One region of the Streptococcus caledonicus genome, then DNA from elsewhere that is predicted to be linked to it. Evidence: predicted binding sites of a transcription regulator. Region 1 holds the regulator's gene; each other region holds the start of a gene.
The links. The regulator Rex, encoded in region 1, represses fermentation and respiration genes when NADH is low (regulators of the CRP and FNR family bind a similar motif). The targets are predictions, from matches to a motif close to TTGTGAANTANTTCACAA.
Positions count from the first base shown of each region.

Region 2: the regulator Rex is predicted to act here: its motif matches at 2,012-2,029, upstream of ACFPQ3_RS08340 (iron-containing alcohol dehydrogenase).
Region 3: the regulator Rex is predicted to act here: its motif matches at 9,295-9,312, upstream of adhP (alcohol dehydrogenase AdhP).

Region 1 is NZ_JBHSOJ010000015.1:262,966-273,484, reverse strand. Features, by position in the region: gene ACFPQ3_RS03195 (Fur family transcriptional regulator) at 163-612, shown strand; gene radC (RadC family protein) at 676-1,356, shown strand; gene ACFPQ3_RS03185 (gamma-glutamyl-gamma-aminobutyrate hydrolase family protein) at 1,353-2,054, opposite strand; gene ACFPQ3_RS03180 (redox-sensing transcriptional repressor Rex) at 2,929-3,567, opposite strand; gene ACFPQ3_RS03175 (DUF1831 domain-containing protein) at 3,919-4,266, opposite strand; gene ACFPQ3_RS03170 (cysteine desulfurase family protein) at 4,352-5,464, opposite strand; gene ACFPQ3_RS03165 (ribose-phosphate diphosphokinase) at 5,468-6,424, opposite strand; gene ACFPQ3_RS03160 (CYTH domain-containing protein) at 6,791-7,366, opposite strand; gene yjbM (GTP diphosphokinase) at 7,664-8,335, shown strand; gene ACFPQ3_RS03150 (NAD kinase) at 8,310-9,146, shown strand; gene ACFPQ3_RS03145 (RluA family pseudouridine synthase) at 9,136-10,029, shown strand; gene pta (phosphate acetyltransferase) at 10,047-10,519, shown strand, end outside.
Region 2 is NZ_JBHSOJ010000022.1:5,092-15,960, reverse strand. Features, by position in the region: gene ACFPQ3_RS08340 (iron-containing alcohol dehydrogenase) at 722-1,873, opposite strand; gene rhaD (rhamnulose-1-phosphate aldolase) at 2,092-2,913, opposite strand; gene rhaA (L-rhamnose isomerase) at 3,110-4,366, opposite strand; gene rhaB (rhamnulokinase) at 4,379-5,821, opposite strand; gene ACFPQ3_RS08320 (AraC family transcriptional regulator) at 5,946-6,932, shown strand; gene ACFPQ3_RS08315 (hypothetical protein) at 7,585-7,746, shown strand; gene ACFPQ3_RS08310 (sensor histidine kinase) at 8,311-9,861, opposite strand; gene ACFPQ3_RS08305 (response regulator transcription factor) at 9,926-10,624, opposite strand; gene ACFPQ3_RS08300 (isoprenylcysteine carboxyl methyltransferase family protein) at 10,705-10,869, opposite strand, start outside.
Region 3 is NZ_JBHSOJ010000017.1:61,715-72,583, reverse strand. Features, by position in the region: gene rplC (50S ribosomal protein L3) at 1-434, opposite strand, end outside; gene rpsJ (30S ribosomal protein S10) at 541-849, opposite strand; gene ACFPQ3_RS08020 (MATE family efflux transporter) at 1,167-2,432, opposite strand; gene thrC (threonine synthase) at 2,493-3,980, opposite strand; partial or broken gene ACFPQ3_RS08010 (MFS transporter) at 4,068-4,367, opposite strand; partial or broken gene ACFPQ3_RS08005 (MFS transporter) at 4,346-4,540, opposite strand; gene ACFPQ3_RS08000 (YSIRK-type signal peptide-containing protein) at 5,501-7,975, opposite strand; gene adhP (alcohol dehydrogenase AdhP) at 8,223-9,239, opposite strand; gene adhE (bifunctional acetaldehyde-CoA/alcohol dehydrogenase) at 9,600-10,869, opposite strand, start outside.

The DNA.
Region 1 (10,519 bases):
TGTACGACAGAAAAATGTTGAAAGAGACTGGTTCTATCATTCTAACTAAAATAATTGTTTCAAGTCTAGGCATGTCTGTTGAGTTTTAGGAATGGTAGAGTTATAGTTTTTTTGGTATAATGGGACAGTAGTAGTTTGAAAGGAGTTTAAGGTTTGTTTCAAATTTCGGTAGACCCCCATCATCAGGAAACCTATGAGCAAGTCTTAGCTCACTTGAAAGGAAAGCAAATTCGTCTGACAGAAACACGGAAAGCCATTATAGCCTACATGATTGAAGCTCATCATCATCCTAGTGCAGAGCAAATTTTTCATGATTTACAGGACCAGTATACTCATATGAGCTTAGCGACTGTTTATAATAATTTAAGAATTTTGATTGAAGAAGGCTTCGTCTCTGAGGTTAAAGTAAGTAACGATAATACGACTTATTTTGATTTTATGGGGCATGACCACCTTCATGTGGTTTGTGAGATTTGTGGTAACATCACAGATTTTATGGATGCTGATACTTCTCTTTTAGTAAAAGAAGCAGAGCAAAAGACTGGTTATCAAGTTACTAAAAATCAATTTTTAATTTATGGTGTTTGCCCTGCTTGTTCCCTAAAAAAATAGAAAAAGACTTCACTTGAAAGTCTTTTTTTCTTATATATGCGAATAATTAGTTAGGAGGTCATCATGTATAGTATTCAATTTAAAGAACAAGCCATGCTTCCCCGCGAACGATTAAGCGCAGAAGGAGCAGAACATCTCAGTAATCAAGAACTTTTAGCCATTTGTTTACGTACAGGGACGAAGAAGGAACATGTCCTTTCTTTGGCTAATTCAATTTTAAAGAATTTGAGTAGTTTAGCTGATTTGCGGCAGCTTTCTCTTGAGGAATTACAAAATATTTCAGGCATTGGGCGAGTAAAATCTATCGAATTAAAAGCCATGATAGAGTTAGCTAATCGTATTCAGACAGCAGAAGTTGAAAAACAGGAGCGCATCATGTCCAGTGAACGATTAGCACGACGAATGATGCTCGAATTAGGAGATAAGAAACAAGAGCATTTGGTAGCTCTCTATTTAGATACACAAAATAGACTTATTGCTCAAAAAACCATATTTATTGGTACGGTTAGACGGTCAGTTGCAGAACCTAGAGAAATTTTACATTATGCTTGTAAACATATGGCAACATCTTTAATTGTTATTCACAATCATCCATCTGGAGTAACAGAACCAAGTGAAAATGATTTTCATTTTACAGATAAACTTAAGCGTTGTTGTGACGATCTAGGGGTAGTTTTTCTAGATCATCTTATTGTTGGAAGAAATGAGTATTTTAGTTTTCGTGAGGAGACAGATAATCTTTAAAGCTCATTTACAATAAAATCGAAGAGTTTTTGACTGTGATCTTTATCGCTATAAACTAGTAGTTCAGGATGCCATTGGACACCAAGATAACGAAGATCAGGGTTAGTAGATTCAACGGCTTCAATAATTCCATCTTCAGGAGAACTTGCAATAACTTTTAGCGCTGGTGCTAGCTCTTTTATGGCTTGTCGATGGTAAGAATTAATCCCAGTATGTGTTTCATAGATATGAGAAAAAAGGCTATCCTCAGTAACAGTCATTGTTTGAGTAATAATATCTGCGTCTTCTTTTTGCCAGTGATTTGGAATATTTTGATGTAGACTACCACCTAAAATAACATTTATGAGCTGCATGCCTCGGCAAACGGCAAAAATAGGTTTCTTTTGTAAAATGGCTTCTTTAACTAAAGCTATTTCAAATTCGTCTCGCTCTCTGAAGTAATCATCTTCAGCATTGGGGTCTTTTTCTTCATGATAATAGGCAGGGTTAACATTTTGTCCACCTGTCAGAATAAGCTTATCAATCATGCTGATGTAATGTTTCGCCATTTCGGGTTTGTTAATAGGTAGAACAAGAGGAAGTCCACCGGCTTCAATAATCGCATTAGGAAATCCTGAAGGGACATAGGTCCAGGGAAGGGTATCTAATTCCACTTGACGTTGATTAGCAGCAATTCCAATAATAGGTTGTTTTGACATAAGAACTCACTTTCTAGTCTTTTCATAAGAGATTTGAGGAAGGTATTAGCAGTTTTATTTTACTACCGTGATAATGTGATTCACAGTGATGCATTTTAGTACTAAAAATAATACAGAGTTATCTTGTTGTACTTTTGTGATGCTTCTGGTCCTTTACTTTGTTGTGATTTAGAACGACCTTCTTCTTTATAATTATAGTGATTTAGATTTTATTAGTACTTATTTTAATGTGGTGTGGGGCTGCTCCAAAAGTCTGGGAGACCTTTGGAGGTAAGAAATGGTGCTAGCGAAGTCAGCGTCACAATCTCTTGCGGAGTTCCATTTTATACTCTATAAAAATCAAAATTAGACATAGACAAAAACATTTTTCTCCTGCTCTCCTCATATGGTTAGCACGTCAACAAACCTTTGGTTTCATGGCTCACTTGAAAGGCCCTACCCTTTCAAGTTTCCTTTCCATAGCAGAAAGCTGTTATGATTTTAACCACTTACCGAGGATGGAGTTTGTCGTTTTCCGATTAGAGACAACAGTATCCAAGGTAACAAAATTACTATGATTGTGAAGACTTTGTGCTGCGGTGAAAGCTCTAGAAGAAGGATCCTAGGGCGATAGGATGGAGAGTTAACAGACTTTAAGACTGATTGAAGCTGTTGCTTGGAAATTAAAAAGCAATAAGACTCGCCCCCCAAAAAATAGAACTCGCAGGAGATTGTTTGCACCCACAGCTAAGGAATAGCTCCTAAAAAAGCCAACAATGTATCGTTTTGATTTTGAAATAAGTATTAAATCTAATTTACTATATAATGAAAAAACAAGTAATCTGATAATATAAAAAAATAGCTGAGGAGTCAAGTATTCTCCTCGGCTATTGATTTATTTATCTTGATTATTCATAAAGTAGAGTAACGTTTGAAGTTCACTTGTTAAGTCTACATATTGCACAACAACATTTTCAGGAACTTGGAGATTAACTGGTGAAAAGCTTAAGATACCACGGATTCCTGCATCAACGAGGATATCAGCCACTTCTTGAGCTTTAGTTGAAGGAACAGTTAAAATAGCAGTTTCTACATGTGTATTAGCAATATGATGTTTAAGACTTGAGATACCATAAATAGGAATCCCATCCCCTGTTTTTGTGCCAACTAATTCATTGTCATCAGTATCAAAAGCAAGGGCAATTTGCATTTTGTTGCGATCATGGAAACGATAGTGTAACAAAGCACGACCGATATTACCTACACCAACTAACATGACATTAGTTGTAGAATGGTCTCCTAGTAATTCTGCGAAGAAATTCATTAATTTTTGAGTATCGTAACCAAAACCACGACGTCCGAGTTCGCCAAAATAAGAAAAGTCTCGACGAACAGTCGCAGGATCAATTCCCATAGCATCAGCGATTTGTTGAGAGCTAGCTTTAGCAACTTTATCAGCATGGAGGCGTTTAAAAATTCGGTAATATAAAGCTAGTCGTTTAGCAGTTGCATTTGGAATATTTTTTTCTAACATAGTTGTCTCTTTCTAAAATAATTGAGGTTGGAACAAAAATATCTCAATCATCTCTTTTTGATAGTAATAGCAGATAGATGCAGTAGTTGATTGGGAGTCCCAAAACTTTTCTACACAGTCGTTAGCGGCCATCCTATACGACTGTGATGGTCAAGACTTCGAAATCATGACTTTTGTCTCAATCTCTTTTTTCATGTTTAGTCTATTCTTATTATAATGAAACTTTGTGAAAAAATCAACATATAAGAATTTAAAAAAGACAATAGAAAAACGTCAAATAGTAAGAAAGAATGAAAATATGAGGACAGTTCCTTAAGATTACTAGTGAATCGGAGGAACTATCCTATTGATTTAGACTTCTAGTTTGGTAAAGATATCGCGTTCAACTAAACTATCCATCAAAAAGTAAAATTTGTCCTGCATAATTTTATGTTCTTCATTTTTGAAGATATTGACAAGACGAAGCCCAGATTTATCTGTAATAGTAAGTTTGAAAGCAGTTAAATCTTTATTAATCGTAATTTTTAATGGGAAACCATCCCCAGAATTTGGAATAATTTCTAAAAGGCGATTCAATTCGTAATTTCCAACCTTATTTTGCATAAAAGTTGTATCACGAAGAGTGTATTTTTTTATTTTAGGACTAATCGCATAAGAAAAACGACAGTCTGTTAAATGAATTTCTTTTTCAAAAGCCATAATCAATTATTTAAGATATAGATGACATAAGAAATGACACGATTTTTTATGTTTTCCATACCCATTTCCTTTCATAATGTAGTTGCTATGCTAATAATTTTTTTAATTGTTGTGCTAATAGCTGAGCTTCTTTAACAGTGTTTTGTTCTCCAAAACTGATTCGAATGGATTCGCGAAGTCTTGGAGAACTTTCACCATAGTAACTTGTTAACACATGACTTGGAGTGACAGCGCCAGCAGTACAAGCTGAACCAGTTGAGACTGCAAATCCAGCTAAATCTAGTTGTGTTAGCAGCAGTCCATTATTACCATTAGGAAAACCAATATTTAACACATGTGATAAGGAATCGTTTCCTGAATTGATGTAATAATCTAAGCCTTCCAGTTCTGTTAGAAAAGCTTGGCGAATGTGATGAATATGGTTGAGGTTTTCATGTAGCTGATTGGTAGCTTCAGTCAGCGCAGTAGCCATACCAGCTAAAGAAATCATATTTTCTGTTGATGCACGCCGTTTATCTTCTTGATCACCACCATGTAAGAGATTATCAAAGTGATTGGTCTTAGCATAAAGAAAGCCAACCCCTTTAGGGCCATGAAATTTATGAGCAGAGGCAGATAAGAAGTCAATTTGCCAATCGTCTGGTAATACAGTAATTTTTCCAACTGTTTGAACGGCATCAACATGAAAAACAGCCGAATGTTGACTTAAAAGGTGACCAATTTCAGGAATGGGATTAAGGTCTCCAGTTTCGTTATTAGCATGCATAATGGATACTAATAAGGTATCGGGACGAAGGGCGTCCCTAACTTGTTGCGCAGTTATGTGACCTTTACTAGGTTTTAGATAAGTGACTTCAAACCCAAAACGTTTTTCAAGATAAGACATGGCTTGTAACACAGAGTGGTGTTCGGTAGCTGTAGTAATCAGGTGTTTCCCTTTTTCTTGATTAGCTAATGCATAGCCGATAATAGCGGTGTTGTTACTCTCCGTACCGCCAGAAGTAAAGATAATATTTTTCTCGTCTGTTTTTAAGCTTTGAGCAATAGCATAGCGATAATGGCGTAATAATTGTTTAGCTTTTCGTCCAAAAGTATGTAAGCTAGAAGGATTGCCGAACTGCTCTGCCATTACTGAAGTCATTGCTTCAATCACAGAAGGAGTTAAAGGAGTAGTTGCAGCATTGTCAAAATAAATCATTGTTTACTTACCAGGTTTATATGCAAAGAGTGGGCTTACTGGTTGATGCTCGTGGATACGGACAAGGGCTTCACCGAGGAGCTCACTTGCTGGAAGATACTTAATTTTATTTGGTGTACGTTCTTTTGTCAGAACAGAGTCTGTTACAAGGATTTCCTTAATTGGTGCAAGATCCAAAATGTCAGCAGCACCACCAGCAAATAAACCGTGACTAGCTACAGCATAAATGTCAACCGCACCGTCACGTTCAACAATTTTGGCAGCTTCTGCAAAAGTTTTACCTGTATTTAGGATATCATCAATCAAGATAGCTTTTTTCCCTGTGACATCTCCAATGATGTAACCTTCTTCACGCTGGCTGTCATCTTGAGCATAATCAATGATAGCAATTGGGGCATCAAGGTATTCAGCTAAGCTACGAGCACGTTTAATGCCAGAGTTTTTTGGACTAACAACGACAACATCTGAACCAGTTAAACCTTTATCAATATAATGTTTGGCAAAAAGTGGAACAGTGAATAAGTTATCTACTGGGATATCAAAGAAGCCTTGCACTTGAATAGCATGGAGATCAAGTGTTACAACGCGCTCAACGCCAGCTTTTACCAACATATTGGCAACTAATTTTGCAGTAATTGGTTCACGTTGTGCAGCAACACGATCTTGACGTGAGTAACCAAAGTATGGCATGACAACTGTTACAGAGTGGGCGCTGGCACGTTTACAAGCATCAATAGCTATGAGTAGTTCCCAAAGATTATCGTTAACAGGATAGCTTGTTGATTGGATGAGATAAACGTCAATACCACGAACACTTTCTTCTAAGTTCACCATAATTTCACCATCTGCAAATTGGCGTGAAGATAGCTTGCTAAGAGGTACCCCTACAGCTTTAGCAATCTGTTCAGCAATTTCTTTATTTGATGAGAGAGAAAAAAGTTTCATTTGTTTGTCGGACATTTTAAGGCTCCTTCTTAAAGTAACATGAAAGTTTTACGGTTACTATTCTACCAAAAAAAAAGATAAAAAGCATGGTATAACTAGAGAAAAATTAAGTTCTTATGCACAGATTATTAGTCTTAGTATGAAATAATTGTTTCTTCTAATCATTTGAATTTTGGAAAGTTGTGTTTATTGAGCGTGGGATAGAAGTCATGATTCCCTATGGCTCTCTGTTTTCTAAGCTTCGTCTAAAACTGTTCACTGGACAGTTTTAGTAAAATACTTTTTCATCCTAAAAAGAAATAAGGATGGTTTTTCGTTCTTTCATGCTGATATTTTGAGGTGAATATGAGAGACCAAAAACTTAAAATCAAGTATTTAATACTATTGGTCATTCTTTTTTAACGTTGATGTAAAACGGGCAACTTTACTTTTCGCATATTTAAAGTCAATATTATGTTGCTCCAAAAAGTTATCAAAATCTATTTTGCCTTTTTCAGCATCCAAGACTTCAAGTTCCAATTCATAATCTTTGAGCCCGGCATATTGATTATAATCCAAAGCAAGTAGGCCAATAGAGGTTTGCGATTCACGGCGGATGGTTGTTAAATGTCCTAATACTAGAAGTTCTTCGAGAGGAATTCCTTTTTGAACTAAAAGAGTTTTAATTTCTCCGTTAGGGAGAATTGCTGTTTTTATGGCTTCCTTGGCTTCTGGTAATAGCAGAGTCTGATTATGTTCGACATTCCCAACTTCCTGCGGAATTTTTAATGTCAGTTCTGCCTTGTCTGAAAAGGTTCTGATACGTAAGGACATACGATGTGCTTTTAGAACAAAGTCAGAAGTGTCAAAATAGTAATTCGTTTGAGTGATAGGTTTGACATGTGCTAATCTACTTTCGAGGCGATTAAATTCATCTTGATTAAGTAAAGTTTTGTATTCGATTTCAAGAACTGTCATGTTTATTATTTTTCTTTCTCTAAAAATTCTGAATTTTATGTTATAATTAAATGACTATGTTCATTTTAGCTAAAAGTTAGCTTTTTGACAAGAATGAGTGACGAAGTGAGTGCTGGAGCACTAGAAAGGAGTGTTCAGTTGATTTCTACAACTGAACTTAGGATGGTTTAAGCTAAGCAATCCAATTTTAAAGGTTTATACTGAGGAGAATGATAGCTTGTCTCACAAAAGTAATCGGATTGAATTAAAATATGAAAGCAAATGAACCAAGGTAGGCCATCCTAACATCTTAATAATATGAATTTTGACTGGGAAAGTTTTCTTGATCCTTATATTCAAACAGTTGGTGAACTAAAAATAAAATTACGAGGCATCCGTAAGCAATTTCGTAAGCAAAATCGTCACTCTCCCATTGAATTTGTCACAGGGCGTGTTAAATCAATTGAAAGTATCCAAGAAAAATTAGTCCGCAGAGGTATCGCTTTTGAAAATATGGCTGAAGAAGTGGAAGATATTGCTGGACTTCGTATCATGGTGCAATTTGTAGATGATATTGATGAGGTTTTAGGGTTGCTTCGTCACAGGACGGATATGACAGTTGTTCGTGAACGAGATTATATCAATCATATGAAAATGAGTGGGTATCGTTCATATCATGTTGTGATATCTTATCCAGTGAATACTATAGATGGGCCTAAGACTGTTTTAGCAGAGATTCAAATTCGCACGTTGGCGATGAATTTTTGGGCAACTATTGAGCATTCGCTAAACTATAAATACCGTGGTGATTTTCCAAATGAAATTAAACGTCGTTTGGAGATAACTGCTAAAATTGCCTTTGAGTTAGATGAAGAAATGCGGAAAATCCGTGAAGATATCCGTGAGGCGCAACTGTTATTTGACCACGATAATAGAAAATTGAGTGACGGAGTGGGTAATAGTGATGACACAGATGAATTATACCGATAACACTAAAGTAGCAATTATTGCTAATGGCAAACCGCAAAGTCGACGGGTTGCTGATAAGATTTTTAAAGCTTTACGTGACGATCCTAACTTTTATTTAACAAAACGCAATCCCGATATTGTGATTTCCATCGGAGGAGATGGGATGCTCTTATCTGCTTTTCATGCGTATGAAAAAGAGTTAGAACGTGTCCGTTTTGTAGGTGTGCACACCGGACATTTGGGTTTTTATACTGATTATCGTGATTTTGAAGTAGAAGAATTGTTACGTAATCTTCGTGAAGATCGTGGTGAAAAGGTATCCTATCCTATATTAAAGGTTTCCTTAACCTTATCTGATGGTAGAGTGGTGACCTCTCGCGCTTTAAATGAAGCTACGATTAAGCGTCTTGAAAAAACAATGGTAGCAGATGTGTTGGTTAATCATGTCCTTCTTGAACGATTTCGTGGCGATGGTTTGGCTGTCTCTACACCAACCGGTTCAACAGCCTATAATAAATCGTTGGGAGGAGCTATTCTTCATCCAACGGTAGAAGCTTTGCAATTGACTGAGATTGCTAGCTTAAATAATCGTGTTTACCGTACTATTGGAAGTCCGATTATTGTTCCAAAGAAAGATCTTATTGAAATTGTTCCTAAGCGTGTAGGGGCCTATGTATTAACTGTGGATAATAAAACTTACCATCATCGCAATGTGCAACATGTGACTTACGAAATTGACCAAGCGAAAATCAGTTTTGTAGCGACTCCACGCCACACGAGCTTTTGGCAACGTGTAAAAGATGCTTTTGTTGGAGAAGAACATGAAATTTGAATATATTGCCCATAGACCGTGTCAGGTCAAAAGTCTTCTGAAAGAACACGATGTCTCGAAAGCCTTGTTAGCTAAAATTAAGTTTAAAGGTGGAAATATCTGGGTAAACGGTAAGGAAGAAAATGCTATCTTTGTCCTAAAGAATGGAGATGTGGTAACCATTGAGATTCCCAATGAAGAAGATTTAAATGGAAGTCTTGAACCGATATATAAACCCATAGAGATTGTGTCAGAAGATGATCATTTTATTATCCTCAATAAACCGCATGGCATTGCTAGTATTCCGAGTATTTTACACTCCCATACCATGGCCAATCGTGTTAAAGGATATTATTTGTCTCAAAATTACCCTAATAAACAAGTCCATATTGTGACGCGTTTGGATAAAGATACCAGTGGTCTGATGCTTTTTGCAAAACATGGCTATGCTCATGCAAGATTGGATAAACAGTTACAGAAAAAGGTCATTGAAAAGCGTTATTATGCTTTGGTAGCAGGTGAAGGTGATTTGCCTGATGAAGGAGAAATAATTGCCCCTATTGCGCGGCCAGAGAATTCTATTATTACACGCTGTGTCCACCCGTCTGGGAAATATGCACATACCTCGTATAAAGTTGTTGCGCGTTATGGAAAGGTGAAATTAGTTGATATTCAACTTCACACCGGACGGACACATCAGATTCGCGTTCATTTTTCTCATATTGGCCAACCGCTTTTAGGAGATGATCTTTATGGTGGTTCAATGAGTTATGGGATTGAAAGGCAAGCGTTGCATTGCCATTATCTATCTTTTAACGATCCATTTACAAGAACACAAAAGATACAGACTAGTTCCTTGACAGCTGACATGGAAAGCGTTATCCTAAAGTTACAACAAAAATAAAAGAAAGTTGAGAGATTATGCGTAGTTTATTTGGTGAGTTGCGTAGTAAGATTGCAGGAAAACATGTCAAAATCGTTTTCCCAGAAGGAAATGATGAGCGTGTGGTACGTGCAGCAGCTCGTTTGAAATTTGAAGGTTTGGTTGAGCCAATTATTCTTGGTAAACCTAATGAGGTGATTGCTTTATTGGCAAAACTTGGTTTTGAAAATCCAAACTACACGATTATTGACCCAACAGAATATGCTGATTTTGATCAAATGAAAGAAACTTTTCTTGATATTCGTAAAGGAAAAGCAACTCCAGAGCAAGCTGATACTATCTTACGTGATGTCAACTACTTTGGTGTGATGTTAGTTCAAATGGGTCTTGCTGATGGTATGGTATCTGGTGCTATACATTCAACTGCTGATACTGTTCGTCCGGCCCTTCAAATTATCAAAACAAAACCAGGTATTTCACGTACGTCAGGTGTTTTCCTTATGAATCGTGA
Region 2 (10,869 bases), on a different contig from region 1:
AAGTAAGCGGTTGACCATTATTTTTGTAAAACTAGCCATGCCGTACACAGGAGAGAATTTCACAAAATAAGTTCCACTTTAATTTCTCAAATAGATATTAAAAGTGATTCGATACTATACATACCTGCTTGTTCAAATCTGTCAAGAAACTCTACAGATAAAAACTTTTCTTAATTATTTCGACGAACAATAATAAATGCATAAATGTTTTAAAATACTGTTATCTTATAATAAAAATCTCTCCCTATCCGAAGCAGTTCAGACAAGAAGAGTAATTACATTTATTATTGGCAAGGAAAAGTGTTCTAACTTCTGACCTTTTAATGTGGAGAGAATTTGATGCAGTAGTTATACTCATTTAAAATCAAAATATGATAACTTATATTCACAATTTTTTGGACAGTTAGTCTTATGTTTTAGGGATGCTCCAAGAGTCTAGGAGCCCTTTGGAGGTTAAAATAAAGCCAGCAAAGCCGGCGTCAAAACCTCCTAACGCAGTTCCACTGCTATTTTTAAACCTAATATCTCCGTTAGCTTTTTAGTTTTAAAGCTAACCTGACAATTGGCAGAATATAGTCAATCGTCTTTTGACCACGGTCTCAACTGTCTGTGTTGAGCGACCTTATATTCTCTTTTTAAGCTGACGCAAAAAACTTTAACTTGTGATAGTGGGATAGAAGTCAAGACTTCTATCCCACTATCATGACAAACCATATTCTCTTTAGAACAATTCTTTATAAAAAGCAATTGTTTCTTCAAGAGTTGGCATGAATGGGTTACCTGGTGCACAGGCATCAATTAGGGCATTCTTAGAGAGATATTCAAAATCAAAATCTTCTTCCTTGATATCTAATTCTGTCAATTTTTTAGGAATACCAACTGTTTCTGATAAGCGTTCAATGTTGGCAATGGCAAAATCTGCACATTCCTCATCTGTTTTACCTTCTGTGACAAATCCAAAGGCTTTGGCAACATCACGGAAAGCTACTGGCACCCGTTTAGCATTTTCACGTTCAATAATTGGTAATAACATCGCACAACAAACACCGTGTGGCAAGTGATAAACAGCACCTAATTGGTGGGCCATAGAATGGACATAACCAAGACCAGCATTATTGAAAGACATACCACCAAGGAAAATCGCATTTACCATTGCCTCACGTGCTTCAATATCCTGACCATTTTCAACGGCACGAGGTAAGAATTCATTGATTAACTCAATAGCACCGATTGACAATTTCTTCGTCACGCCATAAGCACCTGGGGTAACAAGGGCTTCAATAGCATGTGTCAATGCATCCATACCAGTTGCTGCTGTCAACGCTGCTGGTTTAGAAAGCATAAGTTCTGGGTCATTAACTGACATTAGCGCAAGACTGTTTTTATCTACCATAACCATTTTGACTTTGCGTTCTTCATCAGTAATAACATAGTTAATGGTAATTTCAGCCGAAGTTCCAGCTGTTGTATTGATTGCAACAACTGGTAGCCCTTTATTATCAGATTTATGGAGACCTTCAAGCTCTTGTGGAGTTTTATCATTTGTTGCCATGACTGAGATACAGCTAGCAGCATCTTGAGGTGAACCTCCACCAACTGAAACAATAAAATCACAGTCATTTTCTTTCAACACTGCAAGACCATCATAAACATTTTTAGTTGATGGGTTCGGATCGACATCTTCAAAGACGACGTAAGCAATACCTGCTGCATCAAGCGGTGCAGTCACTTTAGGCAGAATATCACTACCAGCAATAAAATGGTCAGTGACGACTAAAGCTTTCTTGAAACCAAGTTCAGCAACATGGGCACCAAATTCATTGATAACACCACGACCAATAAGGTTGACTGAAGGGACATAAAAAGTTGACATAAGAGACTCCTTTATTTTAAATACAATATGAATAAATGTTTATCTATAAATAATTAAAAATTTCAAAGCTATTTATAGATTTTTTGTAATCGTTTTCTTCTTTATTTTATTATTAATCTAGCCAAAACACAAGAAATTTTGTTGATTTTTTCACATATTTTTTCAAAAAGTTAAGAGCCTAACTGCCCTTAACCCATTATTTAAACACGCTTCAATATTTACAGGTCAAGAAACCCTGCATGTGGTGTTTGTCCAAAATAATCTGCAATTTCTTGCAATTCTTGATCTGTAATTTCTTGAAGTATTTGACCACCTTGCGCACCAACTTGAGAAAAAATCATAGCAGCTTTTTCGATAACTTCAACAAGACCATAGGTTTCATCAAGTGAAACTCCCGAAGCAAACAAACCATGATGTGGCCAAAGGACTGCTTGGAATTCTGACATTTTTGCTGCTGTCGCTTCACCAATAGCATTTGTACCTGGGGTCATGTAAGGAATCACCCCAATGCCTTCTGGAAAGACGACGATTGATTCTGCCTGCATTTTCCAAAGAATACGTGATAAATGACGTTCATCCAAAGGTTGTGTAAAGCTCATCGCGATCAGGTTTGTTGGATGACAATGGAAAACAACGCGTTGCTCAGGATTCACTTTGAGCCGCTCAATATGACTGAGCAAATGGCTTGGAAACTCTGACGTTGGTTTACCACCGTCTTCAAATCCCCAAACGACATCATAAGATTTACCATCTTCAGAAATTTTAACAAGACCGAGGTCCAATGTTGGACGGTCATACACATTACGAAAGTAACGCCCAGTCCCTGTTACCAAGTAATAAAAACCAGCAATAGCCGAAGCATTAAAGCCAAGTTCATAAGTCGCTTTGACCTCTGAAACATCTTCAAAACCTTCTACTTCCTCTGCTAAAAGTCGATAAGAAACGTTACCACCATTACGCTCATCCCAATACCGAAGATAAGACTCGCGCGTCACCTCACGCATGTTTTTAACAAATGATGAATCAACAAATTTTGTCATTTTTCTGATACTAGAGGGAATTTACGGACAGAGCGAAAATAGGAGATTTTCCTCTAGTAGAATCTATCATTTTCGCAGAGTCCATAACTCGAGTTCAACGACTCGAACCCCTTTATTTCCTTTCCTTTTTATGTTTGAACCCTTTGCTAAGCCTTGCAGACGAGTTCAATTTCTTTCAGCTATTTTATTAAGCCTTTTAACGCGTTGCTAAGATTTCTTTTTCGTATGCTTGCACTTCTTTAAGCCAATCAAGACCTACTGGAACGCCATTTTGCTCACAGAAATAATTCCATACATCCGCATATGGGAAATCTTTGAGTTCTTCTGTATAAGCCAAACGTGCCGTGAAATCAAATTTATTTTCCAATTCTTTCAATTCTGCAGTTGGTTCAAGCATGGCTTTCAAAAGTGCTTTTTGAGTGTTTCTGGTACCGATAACCCAAGCAGCCACACGATTGATTGTCGCATCAAAGAAATCAAGTCCAATAACGGTCTTATCAAGTAGATTGTTACGAACAATTTCTTTAGCAATGTCCTGCAATTCATCATCCATAATGACAACGTGGTCAGAATCCCAACGCACTGGACGTGACACATGGAGCATCAAGTTCTTTTCACTAAAGAGTGACAATGAAGACAATTTATTTGAAATCACTTCTGTTGGATGGAAATGCCCAGCATCTAACAAAATCGCTTTATTGCGTGTCAAACCATAACCCATGTAAAATTCATGCGAACCCACGGTATAAGCTTCTGCACCAAGCCCAAAGAGTTTACTTTCAACGGTATCAACATTATACGCTTCATCAATTTCTTCTGAGAAAATGGCATCAAGCGATTCCATGAGACGTTTGCGAGGAGATAGGCGGTCAACTGGATTATCTTTGAAACCATCCGGAACCCAGAAGTTCGTGTAGCAAGTTTGACCAAGCTCTTTTCCAAAATATTCAGCAACACGGCGACTGCGTTTTCCGTGTTCAATCCAGTAATCACGGACTTCCTTGTCAGGGTGAGAAAGTGTGAAACCATCTTTCATCATTGGGTGTGAGAAGAACGTTGGATTGAAATCTAGTCCAAGACCTTGTTCTTTTGCCCAAACAACCCATTTTTCAAAGTGTTTTGGCTCAATCTCATTCAAATCTACCGTCTCATCCGTATCAAGATAAATGGCATGAAGATTCAATTTGTGTTTTCCAGGAATGAGAGAATAAGCCTTTTCGAGGTCCGCACGTAATTCATCTGGCGTACGAGCTGCTCCAGGATAATTTCCTGTTGACATGATACCACCGGTCAACTCTCCGTCTGGATTAAGGAAACCTTTTACATCGTCTCCTTGCCAGCAATGCATTGAGATTTTGACCTCTTGCAATTGTTTCAAAACGGCATCTGTGTCTACACCGATGCTAGCGTATGTTGCTTTTGCTTCTTGATAGCGTTGTTCTACTGTTGTCATCTTATTCTCCTATTAAAATACTAATTTTTGATATTGTTTCAAGTGATCTCGGTCTGCAATAGGCTGTGGTTCATAGCGGTCGAATGCTTGATTTTTGGACAACCAAGCTCGCGCTTCTGCCAGATTTTCTAATTCACCAGACGAAATCATTTGTACCATAATATTTCCAATAGCTGTCGCTTCGCTTGGGCCTGCGATAACTGGTTTTCCGATAACGTCTGCCGTTAATTGGTTAAGGAGTTTCACGTTGCTACCACCACCAACGATATGAAGTACTTCCAACTCTTTTCCTGTCAGACGTTCTAACACCTTCCATTCATGGGCATAAGCCAATGCTAGGTTGGAATACACGCACATGACTAATTCGCCTACTGTTTTTGGAACAATTTGGTTGCTCTCACGACAAGCAGCTTGAATCTCTTCAATCATATTCTTTGGATTGGTGAAACGGTCATCATTGAGATTGATATACTGCAAGAACGGCTCTACCTGATAGGTCTGCTCTGCCATTTCTGCAAAAGAATACTGATAATCCAACATTCGAGCAATTTCTTGAACAGCCCACATGCCAGTAATGTTTTTGAGGAAGCGGTAAGTTTTGTAGGCTCCCCATTCATTGGTATAATTTTCCTCAAAAGCAGGTTGAGTTGCCAACGGTTCGCTATTTTCTACACCAATGAGAGACCAGGTGCCACTTGAGATATAAGCCCAATTCTCTGAGGTCGCTGGAACTCCAACAACTGCTGAGCCTGTATCATGAGTTGCTACGGCAATCACCCGTGCTTTAGGCAAATCATAGGTCTCATGAAGTTCTGGTAAGATTTCTCCAATAACTGTTCCTGTTTCCATTAACTCAGGCAATTGATCAAGAGAAACTCCAGCCACATCCAGCAAGTCTTTATCATAATCACGACTGTGAATATTAAGGTATTGAGTCGTTGAGACATTTGTTACTTCACCAACTTTTTGGCCCGTTAAACGATAGGCAATATAATCAGGAATCAACAAGATATCTTGCGACTTTTCAAGCAACTCTCTTTCTTCAGCACACAATTGATACAATGTGTTAAAATTTAAGAATTGAATCCCTGTCTTTTCATAGACAACATTTTTCGGAATACTTTCAAAAACCTTTTCCATCATGCCTTGCGTTCTAGCATCACGGTAAGCTATCGGCTCCTCTAGCAAGTTTCCTTCTTTATCTAGGAGAACATAATCAACTGCCCAGGTATCAATACCAACGGTACAGTCCATAACACCTTTGGTTTTTACTTTTTCAAGTCCTGCTAAAATTTCATTGAGTAGTTGACTAACATTCCAGCGATCATGCCCATTTTGTTTCGTAAAACCATTTTTAAAACGATGAATTTCAGTTAATTCAAGGGATTGACGCGTATCTGCCAAAATCACACGCCCACTTGAAGCACCAATATCAACGGCAACATGATAAGTCATTCAATCGTCCTTTCTTATTTTTTTGTTATCGTTTACATTTATGATTTTACCATTTCTACTATTTTTGCTACAATATCCTAAAAACAGTAAAATTGTATCAAATTTACAGATTAACAAGGACATTATGACTAAACTTAAAAATTTCCTATTTCTTCATACAGAACACGAAGAAAAGCAGCTCTCTGAACACCAGTTTGTCAGTGATTTTCCAGAATTAAAACAGCTAAATGATGCCGATATTCCAATCATTAGCCAGCAAATTTTTGGAACAAATAAAGAAGTTTACATTAGTAAGCATAGTCGTTTTGCAGATTACCCTGCTCATTCTCATCAATTCCTTGAAATCAACTATGTCTATCACGGCACTTGTGAACAGGTAATCAATGGCAAGACTTATCACTTTCAAACAGGTGATCTTATCCTGATGGACACCGATAGTGTACAATCTATCAAATCCCTCGGTGAGGATGATATCTTAATTAACATTTTATTTCGTGATAAGTCCATCTCATTGGATTGGCTATCCGAACTACAGAGTCATAATAGTCTTATTTACCAACTTCTTCTCAACGAGACACTCTCAGATAAAAAACAGAGTAATTTTGCCATTTTTCCTGCCGAAAAAACACATTCTGTTATTCCCATCCTTAATCAATTATTGGAAGAATATTTCTTCCCGGGAGATTTTTCTGATAAAATCATCAGTAACTATCTTTCCATTCTCATGTATCATTTAGCACGGACCTTATCTAAAGTGACACAGGAAAATCTTTTAACAAAGACCAATGATCCCTTTGCTAAAGTGCTTGAATTAATAGACCAAGAGTTTTCCAAACTTACCCTGAAAGATGCCGCTAAAAGACTCAATTTCAATAAAAATTACCTTGGTAATCTCATCAAGGAACGAAGCGGCAAAACTTTTACCCAAATCCTCCATCAGAAACGCCTCTCACGCGCCAAACTCCTCATCGAATCCACTCAACTCTCCATTCAAGACATTGCCCAACAAACCGGGTTTTCAAACCGCACCTTCTTTTATAAAAAATTTGAAAAAGAGTATGGAGTGAAACCATCCGAGTTAAGGAATTATGATGAAGTAAGTAAAGATTAGTTATACTTTTTTGATATTGAAACATCCAATAATGTCTAACAATCTCCCCACAGAATGCCAAAATTTTTCATTTTGATAGCTTTGAATACTGACTGGCCTATAAGAACCACTTCGTAGCAAATGTGTTTACTATTTCTTTTTTAATCAATCATCATTTAGTCTTTATGCCCCCAATATGAGGTTGAAATGAATTTTAGATAAACATAAACACTTGGACAGTCATTACAGTCCTTCCACTTCAAAAATGTGTTATCATATCTTTATGACCTTTATCCAAGATTTTAGACAACCCGCCTTAGATGTTGTCAATGAAGGCCACACCAAAGTAGAAGCTTGCCGTGTTTTCAAAATGAGACTCACAACCCTAAAAAAATAGGAAGTAATGTTAGGAACCAAAAGTCATTTAGAGGACAGCTCAAGAGAACCTCCCCCAGAAACTTCCTAAAAACGAGCTCCTCGCCTACGTTGAAGAACATTCAAAAGCTTATATACGTGAAATCACCGAGCACTGTTGCTGCACCATCAATGCCGTATGGAAATCTTTCAGAAAACATGGCATCACTTAAAAAAAAGGCCACTACCTATCACGAGCAAAAGCCATAAAGCGTAGAACAATTCCTGGGTATCCTGTCTGCATTAATCATGATTCCCATTGTTTTATATCGATGAAACAGGTATTGACACCTCCCTTTATCGGAAAAATGGCAGAGCAAAACGCGAACAAAAGGTTTATAGCACATTAGTGGCAGATGATTTGAACGGATGGATATCGATTGTCGTTGATCAGATTGATAGCGTTTTATTGCCCACTTAATTTATAAACAACATGTGATCAGTGAGTTCTTTATCAAATGATTCGACAATTACCTTATACCAGTATTAGGCGGCTCATATGTTATTGTCATGGATAATGCCAGTTTCCATCCAAAGAAAGCGCTAGACAAGACCTGCATTTCACAAGGTTACTATTTTTAACCCCTACCAACCTAGCCACCTAAATGTAACCCCATTGAAAAATCTTGGGTAATCCTAAAAAAAAGCGTCATAAAACTACTCGCTTAGTGCCAAACAATTGAGGAGTGTTTGAGAACAGTTCTTTAAAGTGGAATGACTATATTTTGATCAAATACTGTCCTTGACAAAAATAACTTCCAAAATCACTGACTTTGGAAGTTTTTAATATATTTCGAGTGCCAACATTATACAGTTATCATCATTTATATTTTATAATGAATTGTAACACTAAGACAATTTATCTTAATCTTAATATTAAAAAACTAAACAATTATAACACTAACACAAAATAACCTGAGCAGGTACGGTCTAAATAAGAACTTATTATGAGTAGTTTTTATCCGTCTTTAGAGTTTTTACAATATTATTTTTTATACGAATCAATCGGTAAGGTTATCTCAAATATCTTAGAATAAGGAGCTACATTTTCCGTGCGGAGAATAATATTACCACGATGCATTATAACAAATTGTTTAACAATGGACAAACCTAACCCTGCACCACTCTTGCCAGCAGTTCGGGCAGGACTGCCAGTGACAAAAGGTTGAAAAAGGGTTTTTGCTACCTCTTTGGATATTTTTGTTCCATTATCAGCAATTGACAAAATTAACACATGTTTCTCACGCTTCAAGGTAAAGGTCAATCGCGTTTTTGGAGGATTATACTTCAAAAAATTATTCAACAAGTTGTCCAAGGCTCTTGTAAAACTTGTAGTATCTAATTGAGCATAATAGGCAATTTCTGGGATATCTATCTCCAATTCATAATCCTGCAAAATGAATTCATCATAATGTTTTGCCCAGTAACTTCTTAAATATTCACAAAAGTCTATCGTTTTGGTCTGCAATTGAAATTTTGGATGCTGTGCTTGACTAAAATCAAACAAGGATGAAATCAATTCATCTAACAAGACAGCTTTTTGATAAATAATTTGCGTATAACGTTCACGTGTCTCATTAGCAATCAAATTATCTGCCAAGGCTTTTGAATAACCTTGAATTACCGTCACAGGTGTTCTTAAATCATGAGAAAGGTTGGCAATCATCGTTTGATTACTTTCTTCAACTTCTTGACGCTTCTTCTCACTATTATAAAATTCAAGAGATACTATATTGAAGGTTTTAAAAATTTCCATCAATTCTTTCGGACCATTGTAATCGGTAACTGTCTCAATCCGATCTTTTTGAGATAATTTTTTAATAGCGTCATTCAATACTTTCAACGGCATAGAGATTCTTTTATTTAGGCGCCATGTAAATACGATAATAATTATCGTAACAATAATTAATAAAATTCCAAGATTAAAGATGGTACTGTCATAAAAACGTTGTTCTACCAGCATAATATCGTATGGCCTAAACATAACTAATGTCATTTTTTTACCACTATTAGTCTTAAAGTCATACTTATAGACGTGAAAATCATCAAACAAGGTTTGAGTCAATAGACCAATTTCACGTGGTGTAAAACTCTCTTTTCGCGTTGACGTATTCGCAATTAAAACATTTAATTGCTCGTCTAATAAATAAACAAACTCTTCTTCTTCGACAATTACTCCTGAAGCAACATATTTATCTGCGATTTCCTTATTTTTCTGAATAAAATAACGTCCTTTACCATCAACTTCCGTGTACCTTGTACTTGTATAATAAGATTCTGTATCATAAGGTAGCATAATCTCTAACTCCTCTGGAGAAAAAGAGTAACTTTTAGAGGGATTACTAGAATAAATAACACTTCCATCAGAAATGACTTCATAAAATTGACCATATCTATTAATAATAGAAAGAGATTTATCTGCAAAATTTTCACGCTTCAATTCCTTCTCAATTTTAGAAAGATCAGTCATGGAAATACCCATCGTTACTTTCTCCAGCATAATTAGTGATAAAAAAATCCAAGTAAATATTGCCACAAATAAAACAACCATATAGATAATGAATTGAGATAGGAGCATTCGAACTAAGCTAACGCTTTTTTTAGGTCTGCTTTTCAAATTTATAGCCTATACCTCTCATCGTTTTTATATAGTCAGGATGTCTAGGATCATCTTCAATCTTATCTCTAAGGTTAGAAATATGAACAACAATTGTACTTTCATCACCATCTATAAATTGATGACTTCCATTAATCTCTTCATACAACTGCAATTTCGTAAAAATTTGCCCTGGGTATTCCATCAATTTTTGAAGAATTTTAAATTCTGTCGCCGTTACTGCAATAGGTTCTCCATTTTTCCTTAACAACACCTCATCAATATTTAATCTCAGAGAGCCCGCAACAATTTCCTTTGTCTCTTTCGATTTTGAATTCAGTTCATAGAACCTACGCAAATGCGATTGCACACGCGCTACAACTTCCAAAGAATTAAAAGGTTTTGTGATATAGTCATCAGCACCAATATTTAAGCCTAGAATTTTATCCATGTCTGACATTTTAGCCGATAAAATAATAATTGGGATATTACTATCCTGTCTGATTAATTTTGTCAGCCCATAACCATCCAATTTCGGCATCATAATATCGACAATCGCTAAGTCTACCTGATTTTGCTTAAAAAGCTCATAAGCCTCTTCGCCATCGTTAGCAATCAATACTGTATAAGACGAATTTTCTAGATATAATCTGAGTAATTCAACAATATCCTGATCATCTTCAGCAAGCAATATCGTATACATCACTTTCCTCCTCGTAAAGGTTCAATAATTTCTTTCTCCTATTGTAGCATTTTATGACAAAATATGAGCACCAATTCTAGTTAAAACCTTCTGCCTTCACCCGTTACATGTTTACAGTTGTTTTCCGTATTAGGTAGTATTTGTGTGATAATAAGGTTATTTTCTTCAACGATCCGATTACGAAGTATCAAAGCATAAAATGGACCGACACAAATCAAGGTCCACCAAGCATGACATAGCAAACT
Region 3 (10,869 bases), on a different contig from region 1:
CCCATTGAACCTGGACGACGGTGGTAACGAGAACCGTGAGCCATAGGACCACGTGATTGACCATGACGTTTGATAACACCTTGGAAACCTTTACCCTTTGAAGTTCCAGTTACATCAACAACATCACCAGCTTCAAATTGTTCAACAGTAAGTTCTGCTCCCACTTCTAAGCCTTCAATGTTTTTGAATTCACGGATGAAGCGCTTAGGAGCAGTGTTCGCTTTTGCGACATGGCCTTTGGCAGGTTTGTTACTCAATACTTCGCGTTTGTCATCAAAACCAACTTGAGTTGCAGTGTAACCATCTGTTTCAACAGTTTTCACTTGAAGAACAACGTTTGGAGTTGCTTCGATGACAGTAACAGGGATAAATTCACCAGATTCAGTGAAGATTTGAGTCATTCCCACTTTTTTCCCTAAGATTCCTTTTGTCATGAGAAAATATTTCCTTTTCTTAATTTTGTTTTTCAAAAAGTTTTTAATGAGCGTTTTTTATGCTCAAAAAAGTTTTTTAGGAGCGTTTTTTATGCTCCGAAATCAATTAAAGTTTGATTTCTACGTTAACACCACTTGGCAAATCAAGTTTCATCAAAGCATCAACTGTTTTTTGAGTTGGGTTGATGATGTCGATAAGACGTTTGTGTGTACGCATTTCAAATTGTTCGCGAGAATCTTTGTACTTGTGTGTCGCACGAATGATTGTGTAAAGGCTACGTTCAGTTGGAAGTGGAACTGGTCCAGCAACTGTTGCACCTGTGCGAGTTGCAGATTCTACGATTTTTGCAGCTGCTGTGTCAAGTGTACGGTGTTCGTACGCTTTCAAGCGGATGCGGATTTTTTTGTTTGCCATCTTTTTCTCCTTTTTTCGTCTATTTAAGATAATAGGCTAGCTCTTCAAGAAAAACCGACTCGCGTTGCGTGGCAATGCAACCGTGCGTGTCGCAACCTCTTGCGTCAAAGCTATAGCTGTTTATTTACAGCACCATAATAGTTTAACAAAAATCTCCTGCTGTTGCAAGAGATTTAATGCGATTTTTTATTTTTTTGGCTTATTTTTTAACCTTGCTCTCACTTCTCTTAAAAAGTCAGAATTATCTTCGAAAATTTTCGTGTGATTTGTTCAAATGTATTAAACTGAACTCATCGTTTTAATCAATTTTTCGAGTGTTAGTTTTGATATCCCTGTCTTCTATAGATATAACTTAATACTAGCCATCTAAAGAGATTGTCCAAAATCGTTGCTATCCATACACCCACAAATCCCATCTTTAAAACAGTAACACTTAGATAAGTACATAGAACTCTGACACACCACATTCCTATAGTTGTCGCGTGGAAAGGGAGTTTGGCATTTCCTACCCCCTGCCAGACCGCTGTATAAACTAAAGTCCCCGCAGTAGCTACTGTTCCTAAAAACGACGCCAACAATACTAGCTCGCTTGTTTCTGAAGCTCTGCTATTTTCCGTAAAAAATGAAATAAGAATTGGGCCAAAGGCCAAAACCAAACCACTTATAAGAAGCATAAAAATCAAGGATAGGGCATAGGCCGTCCTTATCAACCGTTTTCTATCTGCATCAGATAATATTCCTATTAGAATAACTACTGCTGTCGCAATCGAAACACCTGGTAGATAGTTAAACTGAGTAAGAGTTTCTCCAATTGCATTTCCAGATACTACTGTCGTTCCTAAGGGGATAATCATCGAAAGAACGACAATATCTCCTGCCCTCATCATCAAGCGCTCCCCTGCCGCTGGTAAGCTCAGGCTCAATAATTCTCTATTGATTTCCCAAGACCAAGGCTGAGCAGACCAGAGAGTTGGAAGCTGTTTAGCAAGAATTATAATCCCTATAAAACGCGATAAAACCGTCGCTACCGCAACACCAGTAATCCCAAAATCCCAAACAAATACCGATAAAGCTGATAAAAGAGCATTTAAAATATTCGTTGTCAAACTAACATACATCGGTATTCTGGGACTTCCTTGAGAACGTAGGATAGCTCCAAGACTAGTCAGCAAACCTAAACTAATTGCCCCACCCCCAACAATAGCAAAATACCGATTCGCAGCTAAAAGAACCTCTCCCTTGACACCTAATAACGGCCAGATAAAATGACTTCCAAATATGGCTAAGATACTTAGAAAACTGCTAAGCAAAACTGTCAATATAACTGCCTGCCTTTGATAGAAAAGTAGTTTTTTAGAATCTCTTCGATTACGGGCAATCTGACTTGAAATAGCTGTTCCTAAAGCAATAAAGAGAGCTTGGTAAACCGCTAGTAAATTAGTAGCTACCGATACTCCGGAGATAGCAATAAGACCAAGCTGAGCTATTAAATAACTATCAACAACTCCCATAAGGGTCTGCAAGAGATTTTCTGCCATCGCTGGTAGAGCAATGGAGAGGATTTTTTTTGAATACTTGAACATGCTTTTATTATATAGAAAAAAACACTGAGAAAGCAACTCTCAGTGTTTAAAATCACAAGACTATTCCAATCCTAGATAGGTTTCCACAGCTTGTTGCATATCACTTATCGCAACAACAGTTGTGTGACGAACTTCAGCTGTTTCCAGACCATTTACTGCTGAAGGAATAGCAACTTTAGATAGGTCATGTAATTTTTGAACCGCTGTGAAGTCATCACCTGAATCTTCTCCTGTCACAGCCTCGATAGCCACACGTGGGAATTTATAAGGGCTGGCCGTTGAAGCAATGATTGTTGGCGTGAGGTCATTTGTTCTAGCAACATACCTTTGGTAAACCGCAGAGGCGACAGCTGTATGAGGATCTTCAATGTACTTACTTTCTTCGTACACACGTTTAATCTCAAGAGCAGTTTCTTCCTCCGTTGCATACCCTGCTTCAAAAAGGTCAAGAATAGACTGGTCAACATCAGACAAGGTATATTCTCCTGCAGTCGCTAAGTTTTCCATCAAAGCCTTGGTTTTCGCTGCGCTATTGCCCACCAAATGGAAAATGAGACGCTCTAAGTTTGACGATACTAAGATGTCCATTGACGGACTCGTCGTCACTTTAAAGTCACGTTTTTTGTCGTAAGTCCCCGTTGTAAAGAAGTCTGTTAAGACCTTATTCTCATTTGACGCACAGATGAGTTTCCCTACCGGTACCCCAATTTCACGTGCATAATAAGCCGCCAAAATATTCCCAAAGTTACCAGTTGGCACCGTGATGTTAATCTTTTCACCGTTGGTGATGTGGCCCGCTTTAACCAGCTGAGCATAGGCATAAACATAGTAAACGACTTGCGGCACCAAGCGACCAATGTTCATTGAGTTCGCTGATGAGAATTGAGCGTTATGCGCTAGCAATTTTTCACGCAAATCTGCATCATTAAACATGCGCTTCACATCTGTCTGAGCATCATCAAAGTTTCCATCAATAGCAACCACATGCGTATTGGCACCTGTCTGTGTAGTCATCTGTAATTCTTGGATTTTTGATACGCCGTCTTTTGGATAAAAGACAATAATATCTGTTCCCGGAACATCAGAGAAACCTGCCATAGCAGCTTTACCAGTATCTCCTGAAGTCGCTGTTAAAATGACGATTTTGTTGTCAACACCTTGTTTTTTTGCTGATGTTGTTAGCAAGTAAGGTAAGATTGATAGGGCCATGTCTTTAAAGGCAATGGTTGACCCATGGAAAAGTTCCAGATTGTACTGATTACCCAACTTGACAACAGGGGCAATAACTACTGTGTCAAATTTTTCATCGTAGGCTGAGGCGATACAGTAGTCAAGCTCTTCTTCACTAAAATCATCCAAGAAAGTCGAAAGAACTAGCTTTGCAACCTCTTGATAAGATGCATCTTTTAATTGTTCAAAATCAAGAGTGAGTTCTGGCAAAGCAACAGGTGTAAATAAACCACCATCTGTGGCTAAACCTTGCAAAATTGCTTGGCTAGCAGTTACTTTATTATTCTCATCGCGAGTTGATTGATAAACTAGGGTCATTGGATATCCTCATTTGTTGATAATGTTTTGTCTATTTTACCATAATTACCAGAAAATTGAAGCAAATATCTTTTTCAATTGGGTTTTCTAACTCAAGAATGAGTCAGCTCCCAATGTTTTGTATTGATGCGTTTTGAGGCTGGTAATGAAGAACATAGCCACCAAACTAACCAGGTAAAGACTGGCCGGGAAAAGCGTCACTGTCGAAGGACCTGACACATCTACATCTAAGAGTATTCCAATAATCACCGAGGAAAAGCCTCCGATTGATCGACTGACATTTGAGATAATATTGTTGGCTGTTGAGCGAATGTGGTGGTAAAGGCGAGTAATCATAGCACCGTAGCCTGCAAACATCCCATTTACAAAGAAGCCGATAACATTCCCAAATTAGTGATGGTAGCAATCCAACCTGCCTGAGTCCCTGAAATTGCCAAATCTGCAATGATACTAGACATCGAAAATGATAAGAACATAACATTTAAATCATCTGTTCCAGACGCCACAATGGCAGAGGCAAGCGCACGTTGATTGTTTTTATCGAGTTTTAACCCCAACATAGTATTCCTCCTTTAATGCTAGCTCTTTGTCTGCCTTTATTAAATTGGAACCTACTCTATAAGAAAAGAGTTTGGGATAAAATATCTCAACCTTCTTTTTTTGATATGCGACGTCTAGCGCCTAAAAAGAGTACGACTTAACAAGACACCACTACTTTAACATAATGAAAAAGTAGTGAGGACTTTCTCCCGTCGGAGATTTCCTCACTACTAATCTTAGTATGTTTGATAGCAATAACAGATTAACGCAGTGTTGATAGGCGGTCTGTAGGTTGACACTTCTCTCCCTTTCAAGTGTCCACCTAAAATAGTCCACTGGACTATTTTAGTACCACACAATCGTTAGCAGCCATCCTATACGAATGTGATGAATGTCGTTCATCTTATTTATTTCCAACCTCCAAAGGTTTCCCAGACCTTTAGAGCTGTGCGGATGTGGGAGTGAAAGTGTCCAGTGGACAGTCTCAGCCTGAGCTTAGAGACCAGAGAGAGAGGGAAAGTCAAGACTTCGACATCATGACTTCTGCCCCACTCTCAGTGAAAGTCTCATCAAAAACCATGACTTATTAACAAAACAAGACTTCTTTTTTAGATTAACTTCCATGTCTCACAAGACATCATTAAAGTTATTCGCAATTTTTAATAGTTTATGATCATTTAGATGTCTTGGCAATGGGTTTGCTGAAATTTTTGAGAAATGTTCGTCGGATATAGCTAAGAAGTCAGACATTAGCTCAGTTGCTTCGTGTAAGAGCAGGAGAAACCTCAAAGCGCTGTTAAAGCATTCATTCCTATTCCTTTTATATCTTTTAAGGTAACAGATTTGCATCTACGCCCATTCTATGACTACTGTCAATATACCGTGTACTGTTCTAAAAGGTTATAAGAGCTAGTTCTATACCTAAATTTTATCCCAAAAGGAAGAAATAAGAAGGAATAAGCCGTTTACAAAGAGCTCTTTTAATCTTTTTTCTTTTGATAGATAGCACCTAACAAGCCTAAAAGACTGCCTCCTAGCCAAGTTAATGCTGACGGCAAGTCACCTGTAGCCGGTAACTGCTTGACCTGTTGAGGTTGAGCCATAGTTGTTGCATTAGAAATAGCTGATGTCATTGGTACTTTCGGTTTCTGTAGATTTTCAGGATTCTGTGATAACTCTGAACTCTTTTGAGTTTCAGACTTACTTGGAACTTCTGGACTCTTTTGAGTTTCGGACTTACTTGGAGCCTCTGGACTCTTTTGAGTTTCGGACTTACTTGGAGCCTCTGGACTCTTTTGAGTTTCGGACTTACTTGGAGCCTCTGGACTCTTTTGAGTTTCAGACTTACTTGGAACCTCTGGACTCTTTTGAGTTTCGGACTTACTTGGAACCTCTGGACTCTTTTGCGATTCTGATTTTTGTGGCTCTTCCGATTTCTCTGGGGTTGCAGGATTCTGTGGTACCTCTGTTTCTGGGAAGAATGGTTTTTCCTCATGCAGTTCAGGCTCTATCTTCTCAACTTTTCGCGTAAAGGTCAAGGTGACGCGCTTGATATATGACTTCTTATCTTTATCCTCATCCTCTTGTTTGAACACGTCATAGCCTTCTGCACCATCTTCCAATTCTTTGACACGATCTTCCAGTTTTTTCTTATCGTAGAAAGGAGTCTCTACCTGTTGACGATTTCCTTCTTCACCTGAAATAACTCTCAACAGATATTTTTCTTTGTAGAAATGAAGAAGCACACGCTTATCTGTTTGGAATCTTTCCACATAAGGGTAGTGTCCAGATTTGTAAGCCTCAATCGTTTCCTTTATCTTTTCTTCCAATTTTTCTGGTGAACCATAGAAAGGATAGCCAATCTGCTCTTTATCGGTACGTAGGAAAATAGCATAAGCACTGTCTAAAAAGCCCATTATCAGTTTTTCTTCTGAAAGACCCTGTTTAGAGCTTCCCAAATCTAATCCTCTTGGCTTATGTGTAGACGAATCCGGAGTTGCTTTAGGCGCTTCTGTTTCTGGGAAGAATGGTTTTTCCTCATGCAGTTCAGGATCTATCTTCTTCTCAACTTTTCGCGTAAAGGTCAAGGTAACACGTTTAACATCTGACTCTTGATCCTTATCTTCTTGCCTAAGAATATCGAAATCTGTTGCGCTATCTTCCAATTCTTTGACACGATCTTCTAGTTTTTTCTTATCGTAGAAAGGAGTCTCTACCTGTTGACGACTTCCTTCTTCACCTGAAATAACTCTCAACAGATATTTTTCTTTGTAGAAATGAAGAAGCACACGCTTATCTGTTTGGAATCTTTCCACATAAGGGTAGTGTCCAGATTTGTAAGCCTCTATCGTTTCCTTTAATTTTTCTTCCAATTCTTTTTGTGAACCATAGAAGGGATAGTTAATCCACTCTTTATCCGTATATAAGAAAATAGTGTAAGTATCTTTTAGAAGCTTCGCCACCAGTTCCTCTTCTGTTAGTTTGGGTGCAAACGGAATTTTCTCAGACTCTGGCAACGGAGTAGTCTTAGGGGTAGGTGTGGACTCAGGGGTCTTTTCTGATGACTTAGGCATAGGCGCTGGTGATAGTGTAGAGTCTGGCATAGGAGCCTTTTCTAGCTCTGGAGCTGGAGTAACCTCAGGAGCGGGGATGGACTCCGGAGTTTCCCCTGGCAATTGTAAAACCTGTTCCTCCGATTCGCCATCTTTACTCTTTGATTTAGCAGTGACTTGCGTTCCTTTTCCAAGACGGTCAAGCGGAATAATCCATTGACCTGAAGTTGAATCAACCTTAATCGGTACACCACTTCCTCTAAGGTTCCATTTTTTATCTACTTTGTCAGCATCAATTGAGATATAGGTAGGGTCCTCACCCTCCTCTGGTATAACAACAGCTGAAACGTTTACAGCCGTTACATCCCCTTCTGGCGGCGTCACAGTGACCGCCTCCTCTCCAAGTTCCAACTTCGGAGGAGCAGGAGAAATAATCTCTTGTGATTTCGGTTGCTCTTCGGGTATTTTGGGTGTTGGCACCGGACTAGTCTCGGGAGCTAGACTTGCCTTAGGAGCAGGTGTAGACTCAGGGGTCTTTTCCGACTCTTTTTGCTCCTTTCCCTCTGACTCTTTAGGAAATTCTGGCAATTCAACTTTAGATGTTAGAACACCTGGCCAGTCTGATTCCGGACTTCCAGGAGGAAAGCTGTCATAAATCCCTCGACCCTCCCCATCCAAAATAAGAACATGTCCTTCACCTAGTGGCTGTGAGTACTCTGACTCATCCCAATCCTCATCTCCATCAATAAGTTGCCATTGACTTTCTGAACTTTCAAGTCCACTTAACTCTTCTGCCATAGCGACACTTGTTCCTGTCAAAAGAAGAGCCCCGACAAGGACAGAAGCTACGCCTCCCTTTAGTTTGCGAAGACTGTAGTACTCTTTTTTATTTTTTACTATCACGTGATTTTTCCTTTCTTCTGTGACACTATCCTTTTGGATAAAATTATCTTAACTACTAGTTAGTTTAAATCAAAAAAACAGATATAGCTATCTCGTTCGAGTATTCTTTATCTGTTTTCTATCTATATTCCATTATTAAGAATTAGACAAAATAAAATGGTTTAGAATCAACGTTTTTTGACGACGTTACTCTAAACCATTTACTATTTTTTAGACGTTTTGCCCAAATTCTAGTTAGATTAATCTATTATCTAGTAAAATCTAAAACTTTACGCCCTTGAATCTTACCTTCTTCCATTTCTTGGAAAACATCTGGAGCCGTTTCTACTGGCACCGTTTCTACAACAGGTACAACCAAACCTTGCGCACCAAATTCAAAAGCTTCTTCTAAATCTTTACGAGTACCTACAAGTGATCCAACAACACGAATACCATCAAGAACTGTCTTAACAATACTCAATTCCATGTATTCTGATGGAAGACCAACTGCTACAACAGTTCCACCTGCGCGAACACTATCAATAGCTTGGTTAAAGGCTACTTTAGAAACAGCTGTTACAACAACACCATGACAACCACCTGTTTTTTCTTGAATATAAGCAGCCACATCATCTACTTCTTTACCGTTAACAGTTAAGTCAGCTCCTACTTCTTTGGCAAGTTCAAGTTTATCAGCATTAATATCAACTGCTACAACATGAGCATTGAACACCTTTTTAGCATACTGTACAGCAAGATTGCCTAGACCGCCTGCACCATAAATGGCAATCCACTGACCCGGAGCAGCTCCTGCTTCCTTAATCGCTTTGTAAGTTGTTACACCTGCACAGGTAATTGATGATGCTTGTGCTGGATCCAGACCTTCTGGCACTTTTACGGCATAGTCAGCTGTAACAACCGCATACTCACTCATACCTCCATCTACTGAGTAACCAGCATTTTTTACAGAACGGCAAAGTGTTTCACGTCCAGTAGTACAGTACTCACAATGACCACAACCTTCAAAGAACCAAGCAATTGAAACACGGTCTCCAACCTTAAGTGAAGTTACTCCTTCACCCAATTCTGTAACAATACCAATACCTTCATGTCCAAGAATACGTCCAGGTACTTGTCCAAAATCACCATGAGCAACATGAAGGTCTGTATGGCATACACCACAGTACTCCACTTTTACCAGAGCTTCTCCATGACCGACTCTTGGAAGTTCATGTTCTACAACTTCAACGCCTGTACTTGCTTGATTTACTACTACTGCTTTCATAAATGCCTCCAAAAATATTTTTTATGTTCAATTAAAGAAATCGCTTACATATAAATTGTAAACGAATTCACAAAAAAAGTCAAGATGATTTTCAGATTTTTTTCTGAAAATATAATTAACTGGTTATGTATTTTATTAGAATAAGTTTTTAGACTATTTCCTAAATAGGATAGATTGACTTAGTAGCATCGAAGCCAGATGATATCTCATTAGTTTTATTGTGATTATTATATTAATTTTTGAAATATGGACAGCCTTTGAGCATAACATCACCGAAGATTTAACATTATCGACCTGATGCAAAAAAAGAAGAGAAAGCTCTTCAATGACAGCATTCTCTTCTAAAGTTCTCTGATAATACTATTTTAAACGACCTGGACGTTCTTCGTAACCATAGTAAGCATCTTCAATAATTTCTTGCATATGATCAACCATTGGAAGGCGTGGGTTTGCTGGTGAACATTGATCTTCATAAGCAAGTAGAGCAAGTTCACGAGAATATTCCTTCAATTCTTTTTCATCAATTCCTTGATCACGCAAGTTCATTTTAATACCAAGGCGACAACCAAGATCATATACCGCTTTTGCATAAGAAGCAACTGCTTCTTCTGGTGTAGACGCTGGCAAGCCTAACATTCTTGCAATATCTTGATATTTTTCATCAGCACGGTAGTAATTATATTTAGGCCATGTTGCAGTTTTGGCAGGACGTGTACCATTGTATCGAATAACATATGGTAACAAAATAGCATTTGTACGACCATGAACCGTGTGGAAACGAGCACCAATTTTATGTGCCATTGAGTGTGAAATACCTAAAAATGCGTTAGCAAAAGCCATACCAGCCATAGTTGAAGCATTATGCATTTTCTCACGAGATTCAAAATCAGCATTCTTAACAGAGCTTTCTAGGTATTCAAATACAATCTTAATTGCTTGAAGTGCCAAACCGTCTGTAAAGTCATTGGCCATTTGTGATACATAAGCTTCTGTCGCATGTGTCAAGACATCCATACCTGTATCAGCAGCAACAAAATCAGGAACCGTCATAACAAGCGCTGGGTCAACAATCGCAATTGTTGGTGTCAATGAGTAATCGGCAATTGGGTATTTACGATTATTGGCCTTATCCGAAATAACAGCAAATGGTGTTACTTCTGAACCAGTACCAGACGTTGTTGGGATGGCAATGAATTTTGTTTTCTTACCAAGTTCAGGGAATTTGAAGGCACGTTTACGGATGTCCATGAATTTTTGAACTAAGTCATGGAAGTCAACTTCTGGTTGTTCATAGAAGAGCCACATTACTTTCGCTGCGTCCATTGGCGAACCACCACCTAGGGCAATAACTGTATCTGGTTTAAATTGACGCATCAATTCAGTACCTTTCATAACAGTCGTAATATCTGGATCTGGCTCAACCTCTGCAAAGATTTGATACGTTACATGATTGCGGCGAAGATGCAATTGTTCAAGGATACGGTCTAAGAATCCAAATTCAACCATTGATTTGTCTGTGACAATCATCACACGTTCAACATCACGACATTTTTGAAGGTATTGGATAGAGTCACGTTCGAAGTATGTTTTTGAAGGAACTTTAAACCATTGCATATTATTTCTACGTCTT